Linked DNA regions of Acuticoccus sp. I52.16.1. The protein of the gene in region 2 interacts with the protein of the main gene of each other region in a pairwise test. Links are inferred from orthologs where the notes say so. Each region holds a gene or a part of one and is shown on either strand. Other genes may lie near its edges.

Region 1 (7,217 bases), 1.2 Mb from region 2 along the record:
CGGATCTTCGGGTTCACCCGCCGCACGGTCGCCGCCAGGCTCTCCACCTCGCCGAACAGAAACCGCGCGATGTCGAGGATGTGGATGCCGAGATCCTCGACGATGAAGCGCGCGTCGGTCGCGAGGTAGGGCTGGCGGGCGTAGACGTCGAACGCGGAGCGGAACGAGCAGCGCCCGAAGAAGGGCGTGCCGATGGCCCCCTCGTCCATCGCGGCTTTGACGGCGCGGATCGGCGCCTGCCAGCGGAAGTTCTCGTGGATCGCGAACGGCACCCCCGCCTCGGCCGCCGCGGCCACCATCGCCCGCGCGTCGTCCATCGTCTTGGCGATCGGCTTCTGGCACAGGATGGCGATGCCGCCGTGCGCGGCCACCTCCTCGACCAGCGCGCGGTGGGTGCGCGGACCGGTGGCGATGTCGACGAAATCCAGCGTCTCGGCCGCCAGCAGCGCGGCGACGGTCGGGTAGGTTCGGGCGATGCCGAACTTCGCGGCGGTGGCGGCGAGGCGTTCGGCGTCGGTGTCGCAGAGGGCGACGATCGCGGCATCCGCGACCTCGGCCCAGGCGTGGAGATGGTTTTCGGCGAAGTAGCCGCAGCCGATGAGCGCGCCGGTGAGCATCAACCGAGCGCCGCCTGGCGCTGCAGGGCGGCCCGCTGCTGCAGGCGCTGCTGGAACTGGTCGACGACCACCGCCGCGATGATGACGACGCCCTTGATCACCGTCTGCCAGAAGGACGACACGCCCATCATCACCAGCCCGTCCGACAGGATGCCGATGACGAAGGCGCCGACGATGGTGCCGGCGATCCGCCCCCGCCCTCCCGACATCGAGGTCCCGCCCAGCACCGCCGCGGCGATGGCGTTCAGCTCGAAGGTCTCGCCCGTCGCGGGGTGGGCGGCGACGAGCTGCGAGGAGATGACGATGCCGACGATCGCCGCGCAGAAGCCGGAGAACATATAGACGAAGAGCTTCACCCGATCGACCTTCACGCCCGACAGCGCCGCCGCGCGCTCGTTGCCGCCGACGGCGTAGATGTGCCGCCCCAGGGGCGTGCGCTGGGCGATGTAGGCGGCCACGCAGCCCACCACGATCAGCATCCAGATCGAGAACGGGATGCCGAGGATCGAGCCCGACCCGATCCACGGGTAGGTGTCGGTTCCGTACCGGGCCTGGCCGGAGAGGTTCGGGAAGGTGCCGCCGTCGGACGACAGCAGCCCCAGCCCGCGCGCGACGTAGAGCGTGCCGAGCGTGGCGATGAACGGCGCCACGTTGAGCTTGGTGATCAGCATGCCGTTGACGAAGCCGACGAAGATGCCGACGCACAGCGTGATCAGCACGATCTCGTAGGTGTTGAAGAACACCGTGTAGCCGATGGGGCCGAGGTCGATCCCGTTGAGCACCAGGTAGCCGGCGACCATGCCGCACAGGCCCACGATCGAGCCGACCGACAGGTCGATCCCGCCGGTGATGATGACGAAGGTCATGCCGATGGCGAGGAAGGCGTTCAGCGCCACATGCTCGGACATGATGACGAGGTTCGCCGGCGACAGGAAGTTGGGCGCCGCGAACGAGAAGAAGGCCAGCACCGCGATCAGCGCGATGAAGGTGCGCCCCTTCAGGAGCAGCATCCCGATGTTGACGCCGCGGCCCGGTCCCGCCGCATCCATGGTGCCTGTGGTCACGCGGCGGTCTCCTCGAATGCGTGGTGGGGGCCATGGCCGACCGACGAGAGGCGCACGATGGTGGCCTCGTCCGCCGCGTCGATCGCAAGCTCGCCGGTGATGCGGCCGTTGGACATGACGATGATCCGGTCCGACAGCTCCATGACTTCCTGCAGGTCGGAGGTGACGAAGAGGATGCCGAGCCCCTCGGCCGCCAGCTCGCGCATGACGCGGAAGACCTCGGCCTTGGCGCCGATGTCGATCCCGCGCGAGGGCTCGTCCATGAGGAGCACTTTGGGGCCGGTCATGAGCGCCTTGCCGATGACGACCTTCTGCTGGTTGCCACCCGACAACGAGGAGACCGGATTGGCGACGTCCGCCACCTTCACCGCCAGGCGCTTGACGTAGTCGGCGATGGTGCGCCGCTCGGCACCGACGTCGAGGTGGAAGAGGCGCACGAACCGGGAGAGGCTGGAAAGGCTCATGTTTTCCGAGACGGGGAGGATCTGCACCAGCCCCTCGGCCTTGCGATCTTCGGGAATGAGGGCGATTCCGGCCTCGATCCGGCCGTGGATCGAGCGGCCGGAGATCTCCCGGCCGGCCAGCACGACCGAGCCGGTGGCCGCCCGCTCGCGGCCGATGATGCAGTCGAACAACTCCGAACGCCCGGCGCCCATGAGGCCGTAGATGCCGACGATCTCGCCCTCCTTGAGCGACAGCGAGACGTGGTCGACCTTGAAGCCCCCGCCCCGCCGCGGCAGCGACACGTCGCTCACCGCGAGGACGGTTGCGCCGTAGTCGTGCGCGACCTCCTTGGCGAAGTCCTTGGAGCGGGCGCCGATCATCGCGCGCACGATCCAATCGACGTCGACGTCGGACATCGGCTGGCTGCCCGTCACCTTGCCGTCGCGCAGCACCGTGATCCAGTCGCCGACCCGCACCAGCTCCTCGAGGCGGTGCGAGATGTAGACGATGGCGGTGCCGGCGGCCTTCAGCTCGCCGATGACGCGAAAGAGGATCTCCACCTCCGCCGCCGACAGCGCCGACGTCGGCTCGTCCATGATGATGACGCGCGCGTCCTGGGAGAGGACCTTGGCGATCTCGACGATCTGCTGCTCGCCGATGCGCAGGTCCGCGACCGGCGTGTCGGGCGGGTTGTCGTGCTCCAGGCGGGCCATCAGCGCGCGCGCCGTCTCCCGCTGGCGGCGGGCGTCGATGTCGATCCCGCCGCGCGTCACCTCGCGGCCGATGAAGATGTTCTCGGCGATCGACATGTTGGGGAAGAGGTTCAGCTCCTGGAAGACGATGCCGATACCGTGGCGCGCGGCGTCCGCGGGGCTCTCGAAGCGGACCGGCGCGCCGTCGACCAGCACCTCCCCCTCGGTCGGACGTTCCACCCCGGCGATGATCTTCATCAAGGTGGATTTCCCCGCCCCGTTCTCGCCGACGAGGACGTTGACCATGCCGCGGCGGACGTCGAAGTCGACGGCGTCGAGCGCGCGGGTGCCGGGGTAGACCTTCGACGCCCCGCGCACGGAGACGACGACGTCGCCCGTCTTGGTGGCCGGTGCACCGCTCACGATGCGGCCTCGATGGTGATCTCGACCGGGGTCACCAGCAGCGTCTCGTCCGCCTTGCGTACGGTGACGGCGCCGATCGCGGTGACGCTCGCCCCCACCAGCGCCTCGCGCGGCAGCCGTTCGAGGACGGTGTCGTAAGCCTCCTGGTTGAGCGCCTTGCCGATGCGCGCGAACTCGATCTGGTTCTCGAAGTCGGTGAACGAGACGAAGGGCAGCACGTCGCGGATCGCGGTGCCGCGGATGACGGGGCCGAGCTGGAGCGTGGCGTCGGCCGCCCCGTCGCCGTCGGTGTCGACGCCGGCGGTCGCAGCGCGCGACTGGGTGTTGGCCTCGACGATCGTGCCTTCGACGCGGACGACGTAGCTGAACGGCGTCCCCTCGCCGCCCTCGCGGTGGCCGTATCGCATCCCCGCTCCCTCCGGCCCGTCGCCGGCGAGGGCGGCGGCGAGGGTGGCGATCGGCACGGCCGTCTGGCGCATGTGGGGCAGCACCCGGCCGGTCCATTCGCCGGCCGACGTCTGCGGCCTGGCCTTGGCCGCCTTGGCGGCCTCGGCCGCCGCCACCAGCTCCGAGGTCTCCACGAACTTGCAGCCCCCGAGCCCGGCCGCCAGCAGCAGCGCGAGACTGAGGCTTCGCACGCATCGGTTCATCGCGTGTCCTCTCGGCAGTCATCGGGACGGTGTCGTGCCCCCGCGCGCCCGGCGCGTGAGGCGGGTGGCGGGGGCGTCGGCGACGGTGCGGCCGGGCACCGGGCCGCGCTCGCCGGTGGAGGCCCGCCGCGGGGCGGGCCGCCGCGGTCAGTCGCCGAGGGCGAAGGTCTCCAGCTTGTCGGCGTTCTCGTCGGTGATGAGGACGAGGTCCATGAGCTGCTTTTCCGGCTGCCCGGTCTCGCCGTTCTTCAGGTAGGCGTCGGCCTGCTCGACGGCCATCTCCGCCTGCCGGTAGGCCGGCTGCAGCACGGTCGCCTTGATACCGCCGTCGCGGATCGAGTCGCGCACGTCGTTCGACCCGTCGAAGCCGACGACGATGACGTCGTCGCGCCCGGCCTGCTGCAACGCGGCCCAGGCGCCCATCGCCATGGTGTCGTTGCCGGAAATGACGCCCTTGATCTCCGGATGCGCCTGCAGGATCGTCTGCATCTTCTGGAAGGCTTCCGGCTGGCTCCAGTTGGCCGATTCCTGCGCGACCATCTCGAGGTCCGGGTACTGGTCGATCACGTCGTGGTAGCCGGCGGAGCGGATGCCCGCGTTGGTGTCGCTCTCCTTGCCGACGAGTTCGGCGTACTTGCCCGCCTCGCCCATCAGCCGCACGAACTCCTCACCGCCGAGCTGCGCACCCTGGTAGTTGTTGGAGACGATCTGCGAGATGGCGATGCCGCTCTCGTTGATCTCCCGATCGATCAGGAAGGACGGGATCCCCGCCTCCTTGGCCTTCTTCACCGGCGCGACCGAGGCGTCGGCCCCCGCGTTGTCGAGGATGATGGCGACCGCGCCGCGGGCGATCGCGGTATCGAAGAGCTGGTTCTGCTTGTTGGGGTCGTCGTCGTGGACGAGGACGAGCGGCTCGTAGCCCAGCTCCTCGGCCTTGGAGGCGGCGCCTTCGGCCTCGGCCTTGAAGAAGGGGTTGTCGTGGCTCGGCGTGATGATGGCCATGATGCCGTCGGCCGAGGCGGTGGCGGGCAGCGCGATGGCAGCGGCCGCCGCGAACGCCGCCGAAAGAAGCTTAGTCGTCAAACGCATGGGTCTCTCCCTCGAAATTTTCGTTGTTGCGCCGGCAGCTTATGGGTGCCGCCGGTCGGACCTGGTCGGGACGGGTCTCACTCCCGTCCCACTGCGCATCCTCAGGTGATGCGCCGGATGCTCTCCATGATTTCGTCCGGCTCGAAGACCCTCTTCCAGTCCGGCTGCATCAGGACGGGCATCGCGTTCTCGATGGCCTTGTTGCAGGCGTCGGAGAACACACCCTCGACCTCCTCGAAGATCACCGCACCGAGGACGTTCATGTGGCCGAGGAGGAAATCGCGCGCGGCCTCCTTGTCGACCCCGCGGGCGACGACTTCGTCCATCGCCTGGCGCATGGCCAACAGCAGCGTCGCGGCGACGGTCTCCGACAGGCCCGGCTCCAGGAGCGCCATCTGCTCCACCGTGACGCGATGCGAGCGCAGGATCGGCTTCCAGATCGTCTTGGCGATCCCCTCGCCGAGCGCGTAGTGCTCCTCCGGCCCCTGCATCAATGCATTGACGATGGACTGCTTGGCCGCGATTCCGCCGAAATGATCCTGCAACGCGGCAAGATCCGGCTCGTCGCCGAAGATCGGCGGGTGGCACGGGTGGGTGACGAAGTAGGTGATGTCCGCGCGCTCCGGCAGGTGGCCGGCGTGCGGCGCCGCAGCGTCGAGCGCGATGACGATGGTGCCGGGGTCGAGCTTGGGGACCAGCGGCCCGGCGACCTTGCCGATCAGCGTGTCGGGAACCGCCAGCACGACGGCCCCGGCCCCGGCGATCGCGGTGTCGAGGTCGACGCAGTCTGCGCCGATGGCGTCTTTCAGGCGCTTCCGGCCGACGTCCGAAACCTCGACATAGGCGACCTCATAGTCGGACCCGACGAGGTTGTTGGCGAGCCTGACCCCCATTTTTCCGCCGGCGCCGAGGAGTGCGATCTTCATTCTAGTCCTCCCTGATTGAGGGGAAGCTCGCTCGCGCTCATCACCTTGTCAACTGGTATCAACTGTCGCGACGCAGGTTGTGCTCACCCCTTAGGCACAACCGCTGTTCCCCCATGCCGTGCAGAGTTCAACTTGTCGCGCAATATACTGTCTCTGCTGTTGATTCTGTCGCCACATTTCGGCACGTTAAACGCTCATTAACCAGACTTTCGCCGCAATTGCGGATGCGCTCTAATGCAATGCGGACTCGGGGTTGTGTCGAGTAGCACTCCAGGTTGAACGACAAGGATATCTTCGTGATCGACGTCGCTTACTCGGTTGTAAACGCGTGGGGTTCCGGATTTCAGGGTGCGATCTCGGTCGAGAACCAAGATCTCACCGCGACCGACGGGTGGCAGATCACCATCCAGTCCACCGCGCCGATCACCTACATCTGGGGTGCGCGGATCGTCTCGCAGACGGGCGATCTCTATGTCATTGAAAATCTGTCCTGGAATGGCGCCGTCCCGCCGGGTGGGGCGGCCAGCATCGGCTTCATCTCCGCCCACAACGGCGCCGGCGGGGAAGTCGTCGCGGTCACGACCGGCGCAGGGACCGCGCCGCCTCCGCCCCCGGTCGTCCCGCAGGTCTCCATCGCCGACGTCACGGTCGACGAAGAGAGCGGCACCGCGACGCTGAGCCTCACCCTCGACCGCGCGGCCACCACCGCGACCAGCGTCGCCTACGCGACCGCCCCCGGCACGGCCGGCGCCGCGGACTTCGTCGCGACCTCCGGCACCGCGACTTTCGCCGCCGGAGCGACACACGCCACCCTCACGGTCGACATCCTCGACGACGCGTCGGCCGAGGGCGCCGAATCGTTCGCGGTGATCCTGTCCGACGCGGTCGGCCTGACCATCGCCGACGGTTCCGCCGCGGTGACGATCGCCCCCAGCGATCCGGTGGTGGTGCCCTCGGTGTCGATCGCCGACCTGACCGTCGACGAGACCGCCGGCATCGCGCGGCTCACCGTCACGCTGAGCGAGCCGACCACCGCGGCGACCAGCGTCACCTATACGGCCACGCCGGGCACCGCCGGTGCGGCCGACTTCGCCGCCGCCACCGGCACGCTGACCTTCGCGCCGGGGGAGACCACCGCGACCGTCGCCGTCACCATCCTCGACGACGGCCTCGTCGAGGGGGACGAAGCCGTCACCGTCACGCTTTCCGGCGCCGTCGGCCTCACCCTCGCCGATCCCGCCGCCTCGCTGACGATCACCGACGACGACACCGCGCCCGCCGTCACACCCGCCGGCATCACCGCCGAGATCGG
Region 2 (8,059 bases):
TCGACGCGCATGCGCCGCTCCTCCAGCACCACCTGAAGCTCGGGGGCGGAGACCTCCTCGGTCAGCTGCAGGCCGCGCATCCGGTCGGCCTCGAACGCCATCATCTGCGGCAGGTGCTCCTTGGCGACCTGCTGGAAGTAGGCGGTATAGTCGTTGGAGGTAAACGCGTTCTCGCGCCCGCCCAGGCGCGACACCGTGGACGAGAAGGCGTTGCCGGGGTGCGCCTCGGTCCCCTTGAACATCAGGTGTTCGAGGTAGTGGGCGATGCCGGACTTGCCGGGCGCCTCGTCCGCCGAACCGATCCGATACCAGATCATGTGCGTCACGATGGGGGCGCGGCGGTCGGGGATCACGACGACCTGGAGGCCGTTGTCGAGCGTGAAGGTCGACGTGTCCGGCGCGATGGCGACGTTGCCGAGATCCACCGGTTCAGCCCTGGCTGGAAGCGACAACAGCGTCGCGGCGGCGAGGGCGGCGACGGTCGTACGAAGCGTCATGCGGGGCTACCCTGTCATCAAACATGACAGGGAGGTATCCTCCCCGCGGCGCGACCGCCACTGAAGATTTGGTAAGGCGGATCACTGCGGCGCGATGCGGTCCGACGGCTGTCCCTTCGCGTGGGTCTTGTAGAGCTGCTCGGTCAGCCACTCGGAATTCTCGATTTCCTTCTTGTCCGGCAGCGCCGCGGTCTCGGCCGGGGTGCGGTAGTCGGACGGCGGATGCACCAGCGACATGCGCGGCGCGGCGGCGCCGTCCTCGGTCAACATGCCGCGGGGCTTGGAGCGGCCCTTGTGGCTGTTCTTCAGCTCCTCGCGCGAGAGGCGGTTGCCGGCCTCGCGCTCGAGAGAGAGACCGTCGGTCCCGGAGGCGCGCTTGGCTTGCGGACCGTCGGTGATCTCACCGGGCAGGAAGCGGCCGCCGCGCTGTTCGGCCGCGGCATCGAGCGCGGCGCCGCGGGCATAGAGCTCCTGCTCCTCGCGATATTTGCGGACGTCGTGGTCCTCGGGGAAATTGACGGCGTCCTCGGCGGCCGAGCCTTTGGTCGGCGCGGGGAGGTCGCTCGTGCCCGGCATCGCCAACGGGGCGCGGGGGGTATAATCTCGCCCGCTGGCCGTCTGCTGCGTGATGCCGCCCATGGTCAAGAGCGCGCCGAACGCGGTGGAGTTCTGGACCTGACCCTTCTGCTCCGGCTCTTCCTCAAAGTAGTTGTAGGCGGTGTTGCAGCCGGACAGGCCGACCGCGAGCGCTGCCGCGATGAGGGCGGTACGAACCATGGGACTCTCCACATTCTGGTGGATACACCACCAACCCAAAGCCATCGCGAAGCTATACGCGCAAGTCAACCGCCCACGCACTGCCGGCCCCGGTCTGAGGCTTTGCAGCAACACTGTCAGGTGAATGTTAACTACCCGTCAGCGCGGGGGACGAGGCTTTCCAGGATGAGCACCGCCACGCCGACGACGATCGCGGCGTCCGCGATGTTGAAGATGTACCACGACCAGTCGCCCCAGTGCAGGTGCACGAAGTCGACCACGGCGCCGTAGACCACACGGTCGATCAGGTTGCCGACGGCGCCGCCCAGGATCAGCGCGATCGCGATCCGCGTGACGGTCCGGCGGGCGCGCCAGAGCCACAGCGCCAACGCGAGGCTGGCGACGATCGTGAACGCCACCAGCAGCCAGCGCCCCATGCCGTCCTGCTGGAAGAGACCGTAGCTGATGCCGCGGTTCATCACGAGGGTGATGTCGGCGAAGGGGGCGACGCGGATCGGCCCGGCGGCGAAGTCCACCCCCAGGACCAGGAGCTTGGTCGCCTGGTCGGCGATCAGCACCGCGAGGGCGAGGACGATCGCGGCGAGACGGCCGCGGCCGGGACCGGGCGAGGCGGCGCCGGCGGCCGGCGGCGCGATGTGCGGCTCGCTCACGTGGCGGCGGCGTCGATCTCGGCCATCGCCTCGGCGTCGCGGGGCGAGAGGTCCGGGTAGCGAGGGTCGGAGCCGACCTCGGGCAGCACCTTCCACGAGCGGGCGCAGCGCCGCCCTTCGGCGAGCCCGACCTTGACCGACACGCCCGGAACCTCGGGCAGCGTGAAGGCGTCCGCCTCCGGTGCGCCGCCACGGATCGTCACCGCGGAGGCGATGACGACGTCCGCGAAGTGCACGGCCTCGACCGCGGCGCGCAGCGTGTCGTCCGCGATGGTGACGACGGGGTGGGCCTCCAGCGAGGAGCCGATCCGCTTCTCGCGCCGCTCCACCTCCAGCGCGCCGGTGACGACGCGGCGGACCTGGCGCACCTTCTCCCAGCGGGCGGCGAGTGCGTCGTTGCGCCACTCGGGGTCGGCCTGGAAGTAGCCTTCCAGGTGCACCGAGCCATTGTGCCCGCGGGCCATCCAGGATTCCTCCATGGTGAACGGCAGGATCGGCGCCAGCCACGTCACCAGCGCGTCGAACAGCTTGGCGACGACGGCGAGCGCGGCGCGCCGGCGGGCGGAGGAGGGCGCGTCGCAGTAGAGCGCGTCCTTGCGGATGTCGAAGTAGAAGGCCGACAGCTCGACGTTGGCGAAGGTCATCAGCGTGTGGGCGACGTGGCCGTAGTCGAAGTTGCGGTAGGCGTCCTTCACTTCGCCGTCGAGCACGGCGAGGCGGTGCAGCATCAGCCGCTCCAACTCCGGCGCGGTGGTGAGGTCGACCGGGGCGCCGTCGTCGTGCGCCAGCGTTCCCAGCATCCAGCGGATGGAGTTGCGCAGCTTGCGGTAGGCGTCGGCGACGCCCTTCATGATCTCGGCGCCGATGCGCTGGTCGTCGGCATAGTCCTGCGAGGCGACCCACAGGCGCAGGATGTCGGCGCCGTACTGCTTGATGATGTCCTGCGGGGCGATGGTGTTGCCCAGCGACTTGGACATCTTGCGCCCGTCCTCGGCCATGGTGAAGCCGTGGGTGACGACCGTCTCGTAGGGAGCGCGGCCGCGGGTGCCGCACGATTCCAGGAGCGAGGAGTGGAACCAGCCGCGGTGCTGGTCGGAGCCTTCGAGGTAGACGTCGGCCGGCCACTTCAGGTCAGGGCGCTTGGCGAGGCAGAAGGCGTGGGTGGAGCCGGAATCGAACCAGACGTCGAGGATGTCGGTCACCATCTCCCACTCGTCCGCCCGGTGGCCGGCGAGGAAGCGCTCCTTGGCGCCCTCGGCGAACCAGGCGTCGGCGCCCTCGGCCTCGAAGGCCTCCGCGATGGCGGCGTCGACCGCGTCGTCACGCAGGATCTCGCCCGTCTCGGCGTGGACGAAGACGGTGATCGGCACGCCCCAGGCGCGCTGGCGCGAGACCACCCAGTCGGGCCGGTTCTCGATCATGCCGCGCAGGCGGTTGCGGCCGGCGGGCGGCACGAAGCGGGTCGCGTCGATCGCGCTCACGGCGCGCTCGCGCAGGGTGCCGCCGGCGGGCGCGTGCTCGGTCGCCGGGATCTCCTGGTCCATGGCGATGAACCACTGCGGCGTGTTGCGGAAGATGACCGGCTTCTTGGAGCGCCAGGAATGCGGGTACTGGTGCTTCAGCCGCCCGCGGGCGATCAAGGCGCCGGCGGCGACCAGCGCGTCGATCACCGCCTGGTTGGCCTTGCCCTTGTCACCCTTGTCGGTGATCACGGCGAGCCCCTCGAACCCCGGCGCGTCCTTGGTGTAGAGGCCGTCGGCGCCCACCGTGTAGGGGATGCCGGACGGGATGCCCGCCGCGTCGAGGTCGCGCTTGTGCGCGGTCCACACCTCGAAGTCCTCCACGCCGTGGCCCGGCGCGGTGTGGACGAAGCCGGTGCCGGCATCGTCGGTCACATGGTCGCCCGGCAGCATCGGGACGGGGAAGCGATAGCCGCCGCTCTCGTGCCCGGCGAGCGGGTGGGCGGCGCGGTAACCGGACAGCTCGGCGCCGGTGACGTCGCGCACCCGCTCCCAGGCGGTGACGCGGGTGGACGTCAGCACCTCGTCGGCGAGCGTGTCGGCCAGCACCAGCCGCGCTCCGGCCTTCAGCCAGTTCTCCTCGGGCGCCTCGGTCACCGTGTAGAGCCCGTAGGCGATGCCGGGGCCGTAGGCGACCGCGCGATTGCCGGGGATCGTCCAGGGCGTCGTCGTCCAGATGACGACCGAGGCCCCCTCCAGGCCGCCGGCGGAATGCGCCTCGGCGTGGGTGACGTCCATCGGCATCTCGTGCGAGATCATGCCGCCTTCGACCTCTGGCGCGAAGCACACCGGGCTCGACGGCTCGTTGACGTCGGCCGTTTCGATCCGCGTCAGCGGGAACGCCACGGTGATCGTGTCGGACTGGTAGTCGTGATACTCGACCTCGGCCTCGGCGAGCGCGGTGCGCTCCACGACCGACCACATCACCGGCTTGGAGCCGCGGTAGAGCTGGCCGGAGGAGGCGAACGTCATCAACTCGCGGGCGATCTGCGCCTCGGCGGCGTAGCTCATCGTCAGGTACGGGCCCGACAGCGGCACCCCGGCGGAGAAGTTGTCGTCCCAGTCGACCGGGAAGTCGCCCACCACGCCCAGCCGCTCGAACTCCTCGCGCTGCACGCCGACCCAGTGGCGCGCATAGTCGCGGCACTCGGACCGGAAGTCGACGATCGGCACGTCGTCCTTGTTCTTTCCCTTGGCGCGGTACTGCTCCTCGACCTTCCACTCGATCGGCAGGCCGTGGCAGTCCCAGCCGGGGACGTAGTTGGCGTCGTAGCCCAGCATCTGGTGCGAGCGGACGACGAAGTCCTTGAGGATCTTGTTGAGCGCCGTGCCGATGTGGATGTTGCCGTTGGCGTAGGGCGGGCCGTCGTGCAGGATGAACTTCTCGCGCCCGGCCGACACCTCGCGCAGGCGCTTGTAGAGGTCCATCTCCTTCCACTTCGCCAGCCACTCGGGCTCCTTCTTGGGAAGGCCCGCGCGCATGGGAAAGTCGGTCTGCGGCAGGAACAGCGTCTTGGAATAGTCGCGGGTCACGGCGGCAGAATCGGACATTTCGGGCGCTTTCTGGACGGGCGCGGCAGATCCGCGCCACGGTTGGCGGACGAGCGGGGCGTATCGCACCCGGATCGTTGGCAGAACGGGAATTTGCCCGCTCGTGTCAAGCCCAGGCCGGCCGCTGTCAAGCCCGCGTCGGCGCCCGGCCCGCCGCCGCCGCGCCCCACCGGTGAGGTGGGGCCGCTACAGGACCTGGAACACGAAGACGATCGCCGACAGGTCGAGGTCGTTGAGGAGATAGACGCGGAACGGCTCGGACCGCGCCACCTGCCGCCAGCGCCCGGCGTCGGCCAGCGCCGTGATCGCGGCGGGGAAGCCCTGCTCCTCGAACGTGTCGGCCCGCAGGTTGAAGACGACGTAGCCGCCCGGCGCCGTCACCCGCACCAGCTCGGCAAGGCTCTCGGGCGGCGCATGGCCGGGGCCGAAGGCGCCGACGCAGGCGGTGTTGGCGAAGTCGGCGTCGGCGAAGGGGAGGGCGGTGAGATCACCCTCCGTCAACGCCGCGTAGATCCCCCGCGCCTCGGCGTGCGCCAGCATCGCAGGCGACAGGTCGACCCCCGTCAGCGGGCCGTAGCCCAGGAGCGCCAACGCATCGCCGACGACGCCGGTGCCGCACGCCGCGTCGAGCACTGGCCCCGCGTCCGGCGCGGCGTACCGGGCGAGGAAAGCGCTCGCCAGGTACGGGATGCGAATGCCCTGGCCGACGGTGTCGATCTCGTAGTCCGCCGCCCAGGTCTCGTAGTAGTCGCGTGTCTCGGCGGATGAGGCGGGGCCGTAGACCGCCTGCAACGTGCCGGGAGGTGCGGGGCGCCGGCTCAAAGGTTCGGCAGCAGCGCGTCGGCGCTGGAGGCAACGGCCTTGCCCGGCGCGTCCTCGATGTTGAGCACCTTCACCACGCCGTCCTCGACGAGCATCGCGTAGCGCTTGGAGCGAATGCCCATGCCGAAGCCCGAGGCGTCGATGTCGAGACCGGCGGCGCGGGTGAAGTTGGCCGAACCGTCGGCGAGGAAGGTGATCTTGGTGCCCGCCTCGGTCGACTTCGACCAGGCGTTCATCACGAAGACGTCGTTGACCGCGACGACGGCGATCTCGTCGATCCCCTTGGCCTTGATGTCGTCGTAGGCGGTGAGGAAGCCGGGGAGGTGGTTGTTGTGGCAGGTCGGCGTGAAGGCACCCGGCACGCCGAAGATCACCACGCGCCGGCCTTTGGTCAGCTCCTCGGTCGTCACGTCGGACGGGCCGTCCGTGGTCATCGTCTTGAAAGTCGCTTCGGGAAGGTTGGAGCCGACATCGATCGTCATCAGGGTGTCTCCTCGTGATGCGTTTGCGCAGATGTATAGGTGTCCGCTGCGGCAAACGACACCCCCGGCACGAACCGTGCCTACACGCCTCGAATTGGTGTGCTACGTTGGTGGTGGCGTGGCTCTGGGAGGCGGCCCATGGATAGGACGGAAGGGTATCTGGAAGGTCAGTGCCTTATTGCGATGCCGCAGATGGGCGACGAGCGGTTCGACCGTGCGGTCGTCTTCCTCTGCGCCCACTCGGAGGAGGGCGCCATGGGCATCATCGTCAACAAGCCGGCCAAGAACGTCTCGTTCGTCGACCTCCTGACCCAGCTGGGCGTCGTCGAGGAGGACAGCGCCATCCGCCTGCCGGACACCGCGCGAAACGTCGCAGTCCACAACGGCGGCCCGGTGGAGACCGGCCGCGGCTTCGTCCTCCACACCTCCGACTTCATGCTGAAGGAGGCGACGCTGGTCGCCGGCGACGACGTCTGCCTCACGGCGACGGTGGAGATCCTGCGCGCGATCGCGCACGGGTCGGGCCCCAGCCAGGCGCTCCTGGCGCTCGGCTATGCCGGGTGGGCGCCCGGCCAGCTCGAGGCGGAGATCGCCGGCAACGGATGGCTCCACTGCGCCGCCGATCACGACCTCCTGTTCGACATGGACGTCGGGAGCAAGTACGAACGGGCCGTGAAGAAGCTCGGCTTCGCGCCGCAGGTGCTCTCCTCGGCCGCCGGTCACGCCTGACCCGGCGCCGTCCCGATGACGGGATTGTGTTGACAGAGCGCCGCCTTACGGGCTTCTGAAAACGGCCTTGGCGGGAGGATTGGTTCCGGGTGCAGTACATCTCCACGAGAGGCGGCGCCGAGCCGCTGGGCTTTTGCGATGCGACGCTGACGGGCCTCGCCCCGGACGGCGGCCTGTTCGTGCCCGAGCGCTACCCCACTCTCGACACAGCGACTCTCTCGTCTCTCGTCGGCGCCCCGTTCGAGACGATGGCCCACACCGTGCTCTCCCGCTTCACCGGCGGTGAGCTGACCGACGCCGACCTGAAGGCCGACATCGATGCCGCGATGGGCACCTTCGCCCACACCGCGCGCACCCCCTTGGTGCAGATCGGCCCCAGCCACTTCATCCTCGAGCTGTTCCACGGCCCCACGCTGGCGTTCAAGGACGTCGCGATGCAGACCCTGGCGCGGCTGATGGACCGCATTTTGTCGCAGCGCGGCCGCCGGGCGACCATCGTCACCGCGACGTCCGGCGACACCGGCGCCGCCGCCGCCGACGCCTTCCGCGGCCGCTCCGCGATCGACCTCTTCATCCTCTATCCGCACGGCCGGGTCTCGGAGGTGCAGCGCCGGCAGATGACCACGATCGCCGACGACAACGTCCACACCCTCGCCGTCGAGGGCGACTTCGACGACTGCCAGCGCATCGTCAAAGCGCTCTTCGTCGACCGCGCGTTCAACGAGCGCGTCGCCATGTCGGGCGTGAACTCGATCAACTGGGCCCGCGTCGCGGCGCAGATCACCTATTATCTGTTCGCCGCGCTGGCGTTGGGCGCGCCGCACCGCAAGATCGCCTTCTCGGTGCCGACCGGCAACTTCGGCGATATCCTCGCCGGCTACGTCGCCCACGAGATGGGCCTGCCGGTGGCCGAGCTGATCATCGCCACCAACCAGAACGACATTCTCGACCGCACGCTGAAGACCGGCCGCTACATGCCCGGCCGCGTCGCCCCGTCGACCTCGCCGTCGATGGACATCCAGGTATCCTCG

What was found. Proteins that work in one complex are often made in the same cells at the same time.
Region 1: the proteins of ileS (region 2) and MRB58_RS21495 interact in binary tests that used the Escherichia coli proteins (3 or more experiments, as listed by UniProt). The link is inferred for Acuticoccus sp. I52.16.1 from one-to-one orthologs.

The regions. Positions count from the first base shown.
Region 1 is NZ_CP094828.1:4,805,104-4,812,320, reverse strand. What follows is about bases 3,009-5,782. They hold MRB58_RS21495 (D-ribose ABC transporter substrate-binding protein), read right to left. Parts: upstream 4,980-5,782; coding sequence 4,038-4,979; downstream 3,009-4,037. Other genes in these bases: MRB58_RS21490 (phosphogluconate dehydrogenase C-terminal domain-containing protein), read right to left, coding at 5,081-5,782; MRB58_RS21500 (DUF2291 family protein), read right to left, coding at 3,237-3,890; MRB58_RS21505 (sugar ABC transporter ATP-binding protein), read right to left, coding at 3,009-3,240. Outside these bases: MRB58_RS21515 (Gfo/Idh/MocA family protein), read right to left, coding at 1-617; MRB58_RS21510 (ABC transporter permease), read right to left, coding at 617-1,666; more of MRB58_RS21505, read right to left, coding at 1,678-3,008; more of MRB58_RS21490, read right to left, coding at 5,783-5,905; MRB58_RS21480 (Calx-beta domain-containing protein), read left to right, coding at 6,202-7,217. UniProt on the Escherichia coli protein: Part of the ABC transporter complex RbsABC involved in ribose import. Binds ribose. Also serves as the primary chemoreceptor for chemotaxis.
Region 2 is NZ_CP094828.1:3,562,993-3,571,051, forward strand. What follows is about bases 1,721-5,336. They hold ileS (isoleucine--tRNA ligase), read right to left. Parts: upstream 4,996-5,336; coding sequence 1,921-4,995; downstream 1,721-1,920. Other genes in these bases: lspA (signal peptidase II), read right to left, coding at 1,721-1,909; MRB58_RS16090 (class I SAM-dependent methyltransferase), read right to left, coding at 5,182-5,336. Outside these bases: MRB58_RS16070 (pitrilysin family protein), read right to left, coding at 1-497; MRB58_RS16075 (hypothetical protein), read right to left, coding at 579-1,274; more of lspA, read right to left, coding at 1,406-1,720; more of MRB58_RS16090, read right to left, coding at 5,337-5,817; MRB58_RS16095 (peroxiredoxin), read right to left, coding at 5,814-6,299; MRB58_RS16100 (YqgE/AlgH family protein), read left to right, coding at 6,438-7,028; thrC (threonine synthase), read left to right, coding at 7,118-8,059. UniProt on the Escherichia coli protein: Catalyzes the attachment of isoleucine to tRNA(Ile). As IleRS can inadvertently accommodate and process structurally similar amino acids such as valine, to avoid such errors it has two additional distinct tRNA(Ile)-dependent editing activities.